3 regions of the Shewanella sp. A32 genome follow, and region 3 is predicted to be linked to each of the others. Evidence: predicted binding sites of a transcription regulator. Region 3 holds the regulator's gene; each other region holds the start of a gene.

Region 1 (4,270 bases), on a different contig from region 3:
TTAAGGATCACTTCTGGACGAGAAACAGCTAACTCATAACCTTCACGACGCATGTTTTCGATCAGGATAGACAGGTGGAGTTCACCGCGACCAGAGACCTTGAAACGATCCGGGCTGTCAGTTTCTTCTACGCGCAGCGCTACGTTATGCACCAGTTCAGTCTGCAGACGTTCAAGAATATTACGAGAAGTGATGAACTTACCTTCTTTACCAGCAAACGGTGAAGTGTTTACCTGGAAAGTCATGGTCATGGTGGGTTCGTCAACACTCAACGCTGGTAATGCTTCCACATTATTAGTGGCGCACACAGTGTCAGAAATCTTCAGCTCGCCCAAACCGGTAATCGCTACGATGTCACCAGCATCCGCTTCAGCAACTTCGTTACGATCCAGACCAAGATAACCTAATACTTGACCGACCTTACCATTACGGGTTTTGCCATCCGCACCAATCACAGTCACCTGCTGGTTGGTTTTAACGCTACCGCGTTTGATGCGACCAACACCAATAACCCCAACGTATGAGCTGTAATCCAGCTGAGAGATCTGCATCTGGAATGGGCCTTCATCGTCTGCATCAGGAGGTGATACTTTGTCGATGATGGTCTGGAATAAAGGGGTCATGTCATCGCTATGAGTTTCTGGATCCAGAGATGCGTAACCGTTCAGTGCAGAGGTATAAACAATTGGGAAGTCCAATTGCTCATCGGTCGCACCTAAGTTCACAAACAAGTCGAACACCTGGTCAATCACCCAATCAGGGCGCGCACCTGGGCGGTCGATTTTGTTGATAACCACAATAGGTTTCAATCCCTGAGCAAATGCCTTCTTTGTCACAAAGCGAGTCTGAGGCATCGGGCCATCTACGGCGTCGACCAGCAGCAATACTGAGTCTACCATCGACAACACGCGTTCTACTTCACCACCGAAGTCAGCGTGCCCGGGGGTATCAACGATGTTGATACGATAGTCCTGCCAGCGAATCGCGGTATTCTTCGCCAAAATGGTGATACCACGTTCCTTTTCCAGATCGTTTGAGTCCATCACACGCTCAACCGCTTCACCGCGGGAGGCTAATGTACCTGATTGAGACAGCAGCTTGTCCACCAGAGTGGTCTTGCCATGGTCAACATGCGCGATAATCGCGATGTTTCTTAATTTATTGAGTGAACTCGACATTTTACTTGTGAAGCCTATGTTTGCATCGGGGACTGCATGCCAGCGGCAGAATTTGTCACCGCCGGACGCGTTAATTCTTGCGAAAAGGCGGCGATTATACACTGAGCAAGGTGTCATTGATATTAATTTATACAATTGCCTCACGTTGTCGCAGTCAGACAATGCCGTGGGTCAACTGAGGTAAAACGATTCGACGATTTTTACGGAGCACTCACATCACCAACTTGGGGCAATGTTAACTTGATCACAGGTTTTATGGACAGATTTTGAACGATGTTTAATCGTGTGATTTCTGCCAGCCATGACACACTATTTTATCTCAACGAAATCACACTTTTGAGTCGTCGAATACAGCCACAGAGTCAGCTGGCACCATCCATAAAAACATTGATTTAGACAGCGCGACCGTGAAATTTTAAGATTTTTACAACAGTGCGATAACGGTTGATTTACCGGTCATTGCGCTCTAATCTAGCCGAGGGAAATAACAGTATAAGTGGCCAGCTTTACGTAAAATTCAACATCTCTAAAACAGCATTTTAGAGCATGGATTGCACCAAAAAATAGCGTTTCCGCACCACTATTGTGCGTTACCGACTGTATTATTCGCCCAATATTCGAACATGCCCTTTGATTTCAGCGTGTTAAAAAGCTGGCACGATTTTGGCTGCTCAAAAGCCTTAAAATTGAAGATACGCCAGTCGTTAAACTTACACCAAGTAAACAAAGGGCCGAATCTATACCCTATCCGGAGGCTTTAGAATGTCAGTTGAATCGGTACTGAAACAACTCCAAGAGTTGGAAGTAAAATTTGTTGATCTGCGTTTTTGCGATACCAAAGGTAAAGAACAACACGTATCTGTGCCTGCACACCAGGTAGATGCCGACTTTTTTGAAGACGGTAAAATGTTTGACGGCTCTTCAATTGCAGGTTGGAAAGGCATCAACGAATCAGACATGGTGCTGATGCCAGACGTAAACACTTTCGTGCTGGATCCTTTCTTCGAAGAAACCACCGCAATCATCCGTTGTGACATCCTCGAACCAGCCACTATGCAAGGCTATGAGCGTGACCCACGTTCTATCGCTAAGAAAGCAGAAGAGTATCTGAAGTCTACTGGTATTGCTGACACAGTGCTGATTGGCCCAGAACCAGAATTCTTTGTATTTGACGATGTACGCTTCGGCTCTGACATGTCAGGCAACTTCTACAAAGTTGGTGCAAAAGAAGCTGCTTGGAGTTCTGCTAACGAATACGAAGATGGCAACACTGGCCACCGTCCTACCGTTAAAGGCGGTTACTTCCCAGTGCCACCAGTGGATTCATCACAGGATTGGCGCAGTGCGACCTGTCTGGTATTGGAAGAGATGGGTCAAGTGGTTGAAGCTCACCACCACGAAGTGGCCACTGCTGGCCAGAACGAGATTGCTACCCGATTTAACACTCTGACGGCTAAAGCAGACGAAATTCTGACCCTGAAGTATGTTGTGCACAACATGGCGCATGCTTACGGCAAAACTGCGACCTTTATGCCTAAACCTATCATGGGCGATAACGGTTCAGGTATGCACGTGCACCAGTCACTGTCTAAAGACGGTGTGAACCTGTTTGCGGGTGACAAGTATGCGGGTCTGTCTGAAACCTGTTTGTACTACATCGGTGGTATCATCAAGCACGCTCGCGCGCTGAACGCCTTCACCAACCCAAGCACCAACTCTTACAAACGTCTGGTTCCTCACTTCGAAGCTCCAGTCATGCTGGCTTACTCAGCACGTAACCGCAGTGCTTCAATCCGTATTCCGGTAGTTCCATCACCCAAAGCTCGTCGTATTGAGACTCGCTTCCCAGATCCAATGGCTAACCCATATCTGGCGTTCTCTGCACTGATGATGGCTGGTCTGGACGGTATCCAGAACAAGATCCACCCTGGCGATGCCATGGACAAAGACTTGTACGATCTGCCAGCTGAAGAAGCTGCTGCAATCCCACAAGTGGCTGAGTCTCTGGATATTGCGCTGGCAGCACTGGATGCTGACCGTGAGTTCTTGACTAAAGGCGGCGTATTCTCTGATGACTTCATCGATTCATACATCGCACTGAAAACTGCAGAAGCTGAGAAAATCAACCGCACAGTTCACCCACTTGAGTTCGAACTGTACTACAGCCTGTAAGCTATTGCTCTGCAATCAACCCGATGAGTCAAGCCATCGGAGTATAAAAATAAAGCCCCGGGTTTATCCCGGGGCACTTATTTTAGATGCCATCTAACGGTTATCCGTTCAACACTATCCCTTCCCGTTCTGAGAGCAGTTGTATCAGCCTGTCACTGAGCAACCTTAACCGTTGCGCCAGATGACGAGGATATGGGTATAACAGATATATGGGCATACTCGGCACCGTTATATCCGGTAATATCTGCGTCAATTCCCCCGGTTTTTAAATAGTGATTGAGACCGAGTAGCGGCGACTGAATGATTTCTAAGTGGCCTCGACAAGCAGCGACATCAGCATCACGGTTATTGACAAAGAGCCGTGTCGGCATCGGCAATATCTATAACGTTTCGCCGTCCAGATATTCAAGGCCTCCCGGATTACCAAACAGCGTGACATACTGCACCAACAGGTGCCGTGCTAACGCCTTTAGCGTATAAGGTGTGCCATAGCGTTGCAGATAGCCAATTTTTTAGCCACTATGCCATCCTGCTCCAATTTGCCGACCCGCATCAACGCATCCAAGCCTTCACGACAATATCCACTTTGCGGTCAGTACCGCTGCTTTCCAGCGTCAGCTGAGGATGCTGTTCCATAAAGTGCTGTAATGCCGGGAATAGCTGCTGTCTGGTAAAAACCTTGCGGCATGTCGACACGAATGCAGCCACTTAATTCGCTTTCTCGTCGCCAAAGCAGCTCCTCCAATTCGCGGTATTGAGCCAACAGAGACTGGGACCGAGAAAAATCCGCGTGAAGGTGTTGGCTCCCGGCGCGATTGAAACGGACTTTAGTGTTGGAGCGATGCGCGATAACCCGGAAATGAATCGCTATGTCGCTTTGCAAACCGCGTTGGGGCGCGCAGGATTACCTGCAGGTATCG
Region 2 (4,270 bases), on a different contig from region 3:
TGTACAGGTCCGGAATAGATGCGGGCCAATAGTCGGGTACGGTGCCATCGCTATAATGCAACTGCACATCCGTTAACACTGGTGCCGCAATTTTGCTAAGTAGTGAAATTGTCTTCTGCTCCACTTCCTGCATATTGCCGATATAGGTAAACGTCCCACGCCCTAACTCCGCTGCGCGATGCATAAAATGACTGTTGGGCGCACTGCCAATACCGACGGTAAACAAGCGACTCGCCCCAAGCCGATTACGGATCATCTCAAACAGCTCATCTTCATTGGCAACGGCACCATCGGTCATAAAGATCACTTGCCGTAATCGCTTATCTTTGGCGGTTTTAGAATTGTCCTCGTTGGTCAACGGTAATGCTTGTCGCAAGGCTTTGGCCATTTCGGTACCGCCATCGGCATCGAGACACCGAACAAACTGCTGCGCCCGACCAAGGTTAACTGCAGTAACCGGTAGTGCTTCTGGCGCCAATGGCTGTACGTCTGAGTTAAACGCGACAATATTGAAATTGTCCTGCGGCTTAAGACTTGATAAGGCAAAGAGCACGGCACTTTTCGCCTGCGCCAAGGCGGCCCCCCCCATTGAACCGGAAGTGTCGATAACCAATATCAGCTCACGTGGTTGCGCAGTGCTTGGTGACTGTGCCGGCGGCATCAACATTAACAGACTGTAACGACTTTTATCTGGCATCACTGAGTTACCCGCACGGGGAGTCAGAAGATGTGTCTGCCCCATCTGACTATACAACGCCGCGGTTGGCTCCGCCTCCGGTTGAGGTTGCCATTCCAGGACAAAATCCCGCGCTGGCATTATCTTTGTCAGGGAAATAACCACCTGACCGTTAGACTGCGATTGCTGCTGGATCTGATGACTGGATGAGCGGATGGCCGCTAACGGGACACCAGCATTGAGCGTCACTGCAATATCGGTTCGATTAACAGTCGCTTGTTCGCGTTGTAGTGCATCACTATCGACCATCGGAGATTGCAGGGATAACGCATCTGTTAGCTGAGCCTCGTTGCGTAACATTGATAGCGGGACATAACGCGGTGTGATAGTCATTGGAAATCGCAAACTGAATTGACCGTCACGATAGGTCAGTGATTGCTGATAACTGAACGTGATCTCCAGGGATTCACCTGGACCCAAGTTGGCCACATCAGTGGTAAACAGATTCGGACGTTGCTGACTCAGCAAACTGGCTCGTTTCCCTTCCGCCTTTGCTTGCTCATAGAGTTGGCGCGCCTCTGTCCTGGGTTTGATCTGGCCTTCAATCCTCCGTTCACCGACCTTCATCTGCAAACTGTCCACTGCCGCATTTTCCGGTAACGGAAACAGGTAACGGCCATTGAGCCATTGTTCACTATGGTTAATATAATGCTGGGTGACGGTAACCCGATTCGTCAGTCCCGACACCTGCATCTTTACTTCGGTTTGCAAGTTTGGGGCAACGTCGGCATTGACACCTTGCCATTCCAAAGTGCCACAACCTGGCCACATGGGGTTAGCCACCAAGTCATCAGCCATTTGCGTTGAAGCAATGGCTGATACAGAGGTCAACAGATTAAACAGCAACACGGCTAACAGCAGCAGACCACCGGTTTGCATCAGGCTGAACATCCAGTCAGGCAGAAATGCCCGACTGTCCTCGCACCGCGATACATCCGCCGTTTCAACACGGCAAAGATGTGCTCCTTCAACCGTCTCAAGGAAATCCTTTTTCATACGTATCTCCTCAACTCGTTACTGATTATTGGCTGCCAACGCCGCATCAGGCCTTTGCAGACGCAAGGTCACCCGACGGTCAAAAAAGTCATTTTCTAGGCTTTCTTTTGGGTTCAACGGGGCGCTGGCACCATAAGCGTTCGCGGTTAATCTTGCGCCATTCACCCCTTGCTGGATCAGAAACTCCCGTACTGCCTGCACTCGCTGTTCGGATAACTGTTGATTGAATTCCGCCGAACCACGACGGTCAGCATAACCGGACAGATCCAGCGTCAGCTCTGGTGCAAGACTCATGGCAAACGCGATATCTTGTAACTGCTTCGCGAAATGAGGCTCAATCTCTGCAGTACCGGTACGAAACTGAACATTCATGCCTACCGTCAGTTCCTCCAGTTTCGATGCACGTGCTGCCTGTAAGGTCTTCAGTTGTCGCTGCGCTTCGGTGTATTGCGCTTGTAATTGCTCCAGTGACTGCTGTTTCTGATTAAGCACAGTGATTTGTTGAGCTTGTTCATCCAATGTTTGTTGCTGTGCTTTGAGGTGTTTGTCATCCCCAACGCTCTTCCCCACCAAGCTACCACTAAAGGCTCCGACAATGGCGCCGACTGGGCCGCCAACGACAGCGCCCAAAACCATACCACTACCAAAGCCAATGGCCGCCGGGGTCTGGTTGTCTTGCTGTTCCTGTGCCATCACAGGCATCGCCATCAGAGAAGAGATCACTAAAGCGGAGATAATGTGCTGTTTCATTTCACTGTTTCCTTGTTGTTAGTGTTAAGTCATCGTGCTTTCGATGGGGACATTAAACCTGGGTGAAATGGCGGACACAGGGAGTAAAAATGGCAGTTCGCCGATCAATTGTGGCAACAAAATGGCATTTGCCTGTGAGCACTTTTTTATCGGGCAAATTGTTGTATAGTCACGGCTAATGACTCATAACCCGAGATTTCAGCGCTCATGAAACGCATCGCTATCGTGGAAGATGAAGTTGCCATCCGCGAGAACTATAAGGACGTATTACAAAATCAGGGCTATAGCGTACAAGGTTATGCCAATCGCGCTGAAGCGATGCACGCATTCAATACCCGCCTGCCGGATCTGGCGATTATTGATATTGGGCTGGAACACGAAATAGATGGTGGTTTTACCCTATGCCAGGCATTACGGGCGATGTCTAATGCTTTGCCCATCATATTTCTCACTGCCCGGGACAGCGATTTCGATACGGTTTGCGGATTACGCCTTGGCGCTGATGATTATCTCAGCAAGGATGTCAGTTTTCCGCATTTGCTGGCACGCTTAGCCGCACTGTTTCGGCGCAGTGAATTAGCGGGCAGCAACCTTCAAAGCGAATCATTGATGGAACGCGGTCACTTGTCGATAGATGCTAACCGCATTCAGGTTTGCTGGAAGAATGCCCCAATTGAACTCACGGTGACTGAATTTTGGATGGTACACGCGCTGGCAAAGCATCCCGGCCATGTGCGCAGCCGGGGCGATCTGATGCAGGAAGCCAAAATTTATGTGGATGACAGTACGATCACGTCTCACGTTAAACGTATTCGCAAGAAGTTTCTGGCGCTCGATCCGGAATTCGACTGCATCGATACCGTCTACGGCATGGGCTATCGCTGGGATAGTCAAGCGTGAAGCTGCCGGTTTATCACCCGCCCATCGGTCTGCGCACCAAAACGCTGGTATTGTCGTTATTTCTATTAGGTTTGCCCTGGCTCAGTTATCAATACGTCTGGGAAATGGAAAAATACCTGCGTCATGGCCAGGAAAAAACGCTGGAAGGGACGACGCAAGCGTTAGCGACTGCACTACATGAACGCCCCAAGCTCTTTGACTCGCAGGCAAGCTTTCTAAAACAGGTAGAGAAAGGCCGCGACCTCTATGCTTATCCGCTACAAGGCCCGATCCAGCTGGATGGCAAACTGGACGACTGGGAACAATATCGCAGCAAATCGATGGAATACGGCGACGGTTACCGCTTGTTTCTGGCACAAAACAGCGACTCGAAACTGTCATTCCGCCATATGGTGGGCAAATACAGCGGTTACCTCTATGGCTTTTTTGAAGTCACCGATCCGCACGTTGTCTATCGTGGTCGTAACAGTCTGGCCGTTGATCGCAATGACTATCTGGATATTGCCACCCAGGCATCGGATGGCAGCTTTCACCGTTATGTGGTGGCCAATATGAAAGACGGCTGGCTCAGCAGTTATGAATTGCCCGCCGATGCCACCCTCACCTCACCGGTTGTCCCGGAAAACCGCATTCAGGGGCAGTGGCGTAAAACCGAACAGGGTTACAATATTGAACTGCGAATGCCACTAGAAATGGTGGGCAGTAAACTGGGATTTGCCATCCACGATGTGAATAACCGTAAGACCCGGCAACTGGAAGCCGTTGTCGGCACGTCTGCCACCGACAGTGTTGACCGACTCGGTACTGTGTTAGTACCGTCGCCAGAAATTGAAAGCATTATCAAAGGTATGAGCCATAATAGTTCACGTATATGGGTAGTGGATACCC
Region 3 (4,270 bases):
CCGATGTGATTCAGCCCGATTACGTAGCAGACGATTTACGCAGTGTCAGCTATGACCAAAACGGAATGATCTCCAGTCGGGTGTCAGCTAAGCACATGGAACACTATGAGCAGGATGACCGGACAGTATTTACTAATCCGGTATACTGGGTATTCCCAGACAAGGGTCAGACCGAGTGGCGCATGACCGCATTGCAAGGACAACTCGATAAACACAGCAACAAGGTGGTGTTGCAAAATGATGTTATTATTGACGCCATCAGTCCAACTGAACCGATACAATCTATCAGTACCAGTTATCTGGAACTGAACCTTAGCAACATGATTATGACGTCAGACAAAAATATTCTGATCAATGGTCAGGACTTCAATATCACAGGTCTGGGGCTATACGCTGATCTCAACGCTCAGCAGGTCAAACTGCTTAGTCAGGTAAAAGGAACCTATGAAACGAAATAAGCTTATTTTCGCTGCTATGCTGTGCCTTACCAGCCTTTCAGCTGCTGCGGTTGATAAAGATCTGCTGCAACAACTGGAAATATCCGCTGATGCGCAGTCGGCAGATATCAAGAACAAGCAAGTCGTGTACAGCGGCCATGTGATTGTGACCCAAGGTTCAATGAAGCTCACAGCCGCCGAAGTCAACGCATCCAGTTCCGATAAAGACGGCGAAAGAGTATTGATTGCAAAAGGTTCACCGGCCACCTTTCGTCAGAAATTAGAAGATGGCCGTATTGCGAACGCCAGCGCCAATGAAATTCACTACAACATTAATAAACGCGTACTGACGCTCATCGGTAAAGCAAAGGTGGAACAAGGTGGCAGCGTTTCCACTGCAGAAAAAATTGTCTATGACCTTAAAAACCAGCAGTTGCAAGCCTCCAGCAGCGGCCAGGGAGAAGATCGTGTGACCACGGTCATCCAGCCTGACAACTACCAGCAGCAACCCAAAAAGGATCCCCAGCAGGAGCAGCAATGAGTAATACCTTGATCGCCCATAACCTTGCGAAAAGCTACAAAAAAAGAATGGTCGTGAAAGATGTCAGTCTGTCGGTTGCAACAGGTCAGATTGTGGGATTATTGGGACCCAATGGTGCAGGGAAAACCACGACATTTTACATGGTAGTCGGCTTGATCCAGAGCGATAAGGGACGGATCTTTATCGATCAAGATGAGCTGACCATGGATCCCATGCACCTTCGCGCTCGCAAAGGTATTGGCTATCTGCCGCAAGAAGCCAGTATTTTCCGTAAGCTAACTGTTCGCGATAACATCATGGCAGTATTGCAGATCAGAAAAGATCTGGATCGCGATGGCCGTGAAGAACAACTGGAACAGTTACTCGAAGAGTTTCACATCACCCATATTCGCGACAGCATGGGGATGTCACTTTCGGGAGGTGAGCGCCGGCGTGTCGAGATTGCCAGAGCCTTGGCCGCAGACCCGAAATTCATTCTGTTGGATGAACCCTTTGCTGGCGTAGACCCCATCTCCGTTATTGATATTAAAAAAATTATTGAACAATTGCGGTCACGTGGACTGGGTGTGCTGATTACGGATCATAACGTGCGTGAAACACTTGATGTTTGTGAACATGCATACATTGTCAGCCACGGACAACTGATCGCCGAAGGCACCCCTGCCGAGATCCTCGACAACCAACAAGTCCGTGCTGTGTACTTGGGTGAACAATTCAAGCTATAGTAAACACCGGGAGCGCTTACAGCTTTAAAACGTTAAAGTCTGTAATTACTAGAATTTTTATAAAGTTATAAGATGTAGGGGTAAGCGGTAACATGAAAACGTCACTCCAGCTCAAACTGGGTCAACAACTGACCATGACACCTCAACTGCAGCAGGCAATACGTTTGCTGCAGCTGTCGTCGCTGGAGTTACAACAGGAAATTCAAGAAGCCTTAGAAGCAAACCCGCTGCTCGAAGTGAATGAAGACAACCAAAGCACCGACAGCAATCATGATATCGATAACAATTTAGAGGCACCGGAGCCGAGCGAACATATCGAAGATAGTTCGACGGTAGAAACCTCGGACGCACTCACTAGCCAGGCACTCCCTGAAGAGCTGCCAATGGATACTACCTGGGATGAGGTTTTTACTGCCGCTCCGGCTATGTCCAGTGGTCCTATCCGTGATGACGATACCCCATTTCAGGGAGAAACTTCTGAAGGTTTGCATGAACACCTGGAATGGCAGAAGAACCTGACACCGTTCTCAGAAACTGATGCAGCAATCGCCACTGCAATTATCGAAGCGATTGATGATCAAGGATATCTGACGCAAACCACGGAGGATATTCTGGATGCTATGGGCAATCCGGAAATCGAGCTAGAAGAAGTAGAAGCGGTATTGAAACGCATCCAACACTTCGATCCTGTCGGTGTCGCTGCACGGGATCTGCGTGAATGTTTGCTGATCCAGCTGTCGCAATATAGTGATGACACCCCGCATCTCGAAAACGCCATTATGCTGCTGGAACAGCATCTTGACCTGATCGCTGCCAAAGATTATCGCACACTGATGCGCAAGACCCGTTTGAGAGAAGAAGATCTGCGTGACGCGATTAGTTTGATCCAATCGCTTAATCCACGTCCCGGACTATTAGTGCAGCCTCAGGATGACGAGTACGTGATCCCAGATGTCAGCGTGTGGAAGAAAAATGGTCGCTGGGTGGTAGAACTCAACCCAGACTGCATGCCCAAACTCAGTATTAATCAGCAATATGCCGCTATGGCCCGCAGTGCGCGGAGCCAATCCGACAGCCAGTTTATCCGCGGACACCTGCAAGAAGCCAAATGGTTTATCAAGAGTCTGGAAAGCCGCAATGAAACACTACTAAAGGTGGCTAACTGCATTGTACAGTTTCAGCAGGGATTCTTTGAATATGGCGAAGAAGCCATGAAACCGATGGTGCTCAATGATATTGCCGAAGCCGTTGATATGCACGAATCGACAATTTCCCGAGTGACAACGCAGAAATACATGCATACGCCACGCGGTATATTTGAGCTAAAATATTTCTTTTCCAGCCACGTCGGTACTGAAGACGGTGGCGAATGTTCATCGACGGCAATCCGCGCCTTTATCAAAAAACTGGTGGCCGCGGAGAACCAGAAAAAGCCGCTCAGCGACAGCAAAATGGCACAGTTGCTGGCTGAGCAGGGAATTAACGTGGCACGCCGAACCATCGCCAAATACCGCGAAGCCATGATGATCCCACCATCGAATCAGCGTAAGAGTTTGTAATTCCACAGTACCCCTATGGAGGACACCCTATGCAAATCAACCTGGCAGGCCATCATATTGAGATCACCGACTCGTTGCGCAGCTATGTGGAGAGTAAATTTGCAAAACTTGAACGCCATTTCGAACAGATCAATAATGTGCACGTCGTACTCAATGTTGAGAAAGCAATACAACGAGTCGAAGCCAAGCTACATCTGAATGGTGGAGAGGTGCACGGCACCGCAGAACACACCGATATGTACGCTGCCATCGACGCTCTAATTGATAAATTGGATCGTCAGGTCATTAAATACAAAGAAAAGCTGACAAAATACTCATGATGGAACTTAGTACCATCCTGCGGCCGGAGTGTACCGCATGTGCCACACCCGGCAGCAAGAAAAAGGTATTGGAGCTCATCAGCGAACTCGCAGCAGCCCAGTATCCAAACCTGTCGTCCCAAGCCATTTTCGAAAGTCTGCTGGTCAGAGAGAAAATGGGAAGTACCGGTATCGGGAATGGCATTGCCATTCCCCATGGTCGCTTGCCGGACATTAAAGATCCTATCGCCGTGCTGATTAAGTGCGACGAACCGATCCCCTTTGACGCTATCGATAATCAACCGGTAGACATCTTGTTTGCGTTGGTAGTGCCCGCCGATCAATGTCAGCAGCATCTCAGTACTTTGTCGGCGATGGCCGAGAAACTCAGTGATAAGCTGATACTCAAGCAACTGCGGAAAGCCACCACCAAAGAAGAACTGTATCAGGTGATCACCGGATGAAATTGGCCATTGTCTCAGGCCGCTCAGGCTCAGGAAAATCTGTAGCGTTACGAGTGCTGGAAGACTTGGGCTATTACTGCGTTGATAACCTGCCACTCCCCATGATTGGCAGTCTGTTAGACAATCTGCGCGGCAGTAACGAACTGGTCGCGATTAGCGTCGATGTGCGCAACATGCCTAACCAGGAAAAAGTCCTGGAAAGTCAGATACAAAATCTGCCACAAGGCACTGAAGTCATCAGTTTC

Evidence for each region. The regulator sigma-54, encoded in region 3, starts transcription at its own class of promoters, with help from an activator protein. The targets are predictions, from matches to a motif close to GTTGGCACGNNNNTNGNNT.
Region 1: a site for sigma-54 is predicted at 1,830-1,848, ahead of glnA (glutamate--ammonia ligase). Genes of this name have one in related genera too.
Region 2: a site for sigma-54 is predicted at 2,592-2,610, ahead of pdsR (proteobacterial dedicated sortase system response regulator). Genes of this name have one in related genera too.

What each region holds. Positions count from the first base shown of each region.
Region 1 covers NZ_JARFTS010000003.1:46,132-50,401, forward strand. Annotated here, with positions in the region: gene typA (translational GTPase TypA) at 1-1,178, opposite strand, end outside; gene glnA (glutamate--ammonia ligase) at 1,941-3,350, shown strand; gene PY479_RS03520 (hypothetical protein) at 3,503-3,721, opposite strand; gene PY479_RS03525 (hypothetical protein) at 3,903-4,058, opposite strand; gene PY479_RS03530 (SDR family oxidoreductase) at 4,105-4,270, shown strand, end outside.
Region 2 covers NZ_JARFTS010000004.1:129,535-133,804, reverse strand. Annotated here, with positions in the region: gene PY479_RS04995 (marine proteobacterial sortase target protein) at 1-1,732, opposite strand, end outside; gene pdsO (sortase-associated OmpA-like protein PdsO) at 1,751-2,482, opposite strand; gene pdsR (proteobacterial dedicated sortase system response regulator) at 2,690-3,382, shown strand; gene pdsS (proteobacterial dedicated sortase system histidine kinase) at 3,379-4,270, shown strand, end outside.
Region 3 covers NZ_JARFTS010000002.1:5,170-9,439, reverse strand. Annotated here, with positions in the region: gene lptC (LPS export ABC transporter periplasmic protein LptC) at 1-458, shown strand, start outside; gene lptA (lipopolysaccharide transport periplasmic protein LptA) at 445-978, shown strand; gene lptB (LPS export ABC transporter ATP-binding protein) at 975-1,703, shown strand; gene PY479_RS01925 (RNA polymerase factor sigma-54) at 1,796-3,262, shown strand; gene hpf (ribosome hibernation promoting factor) at 3,292-3,582, shown strand; gene ptsN (PTS IIA-like nitrogen regulatory protein PtsN) at 3,582-4,025, shown strand; gene rapZ (RNase adapter RapZ) at 4,022-4,270, shown strand, end outside.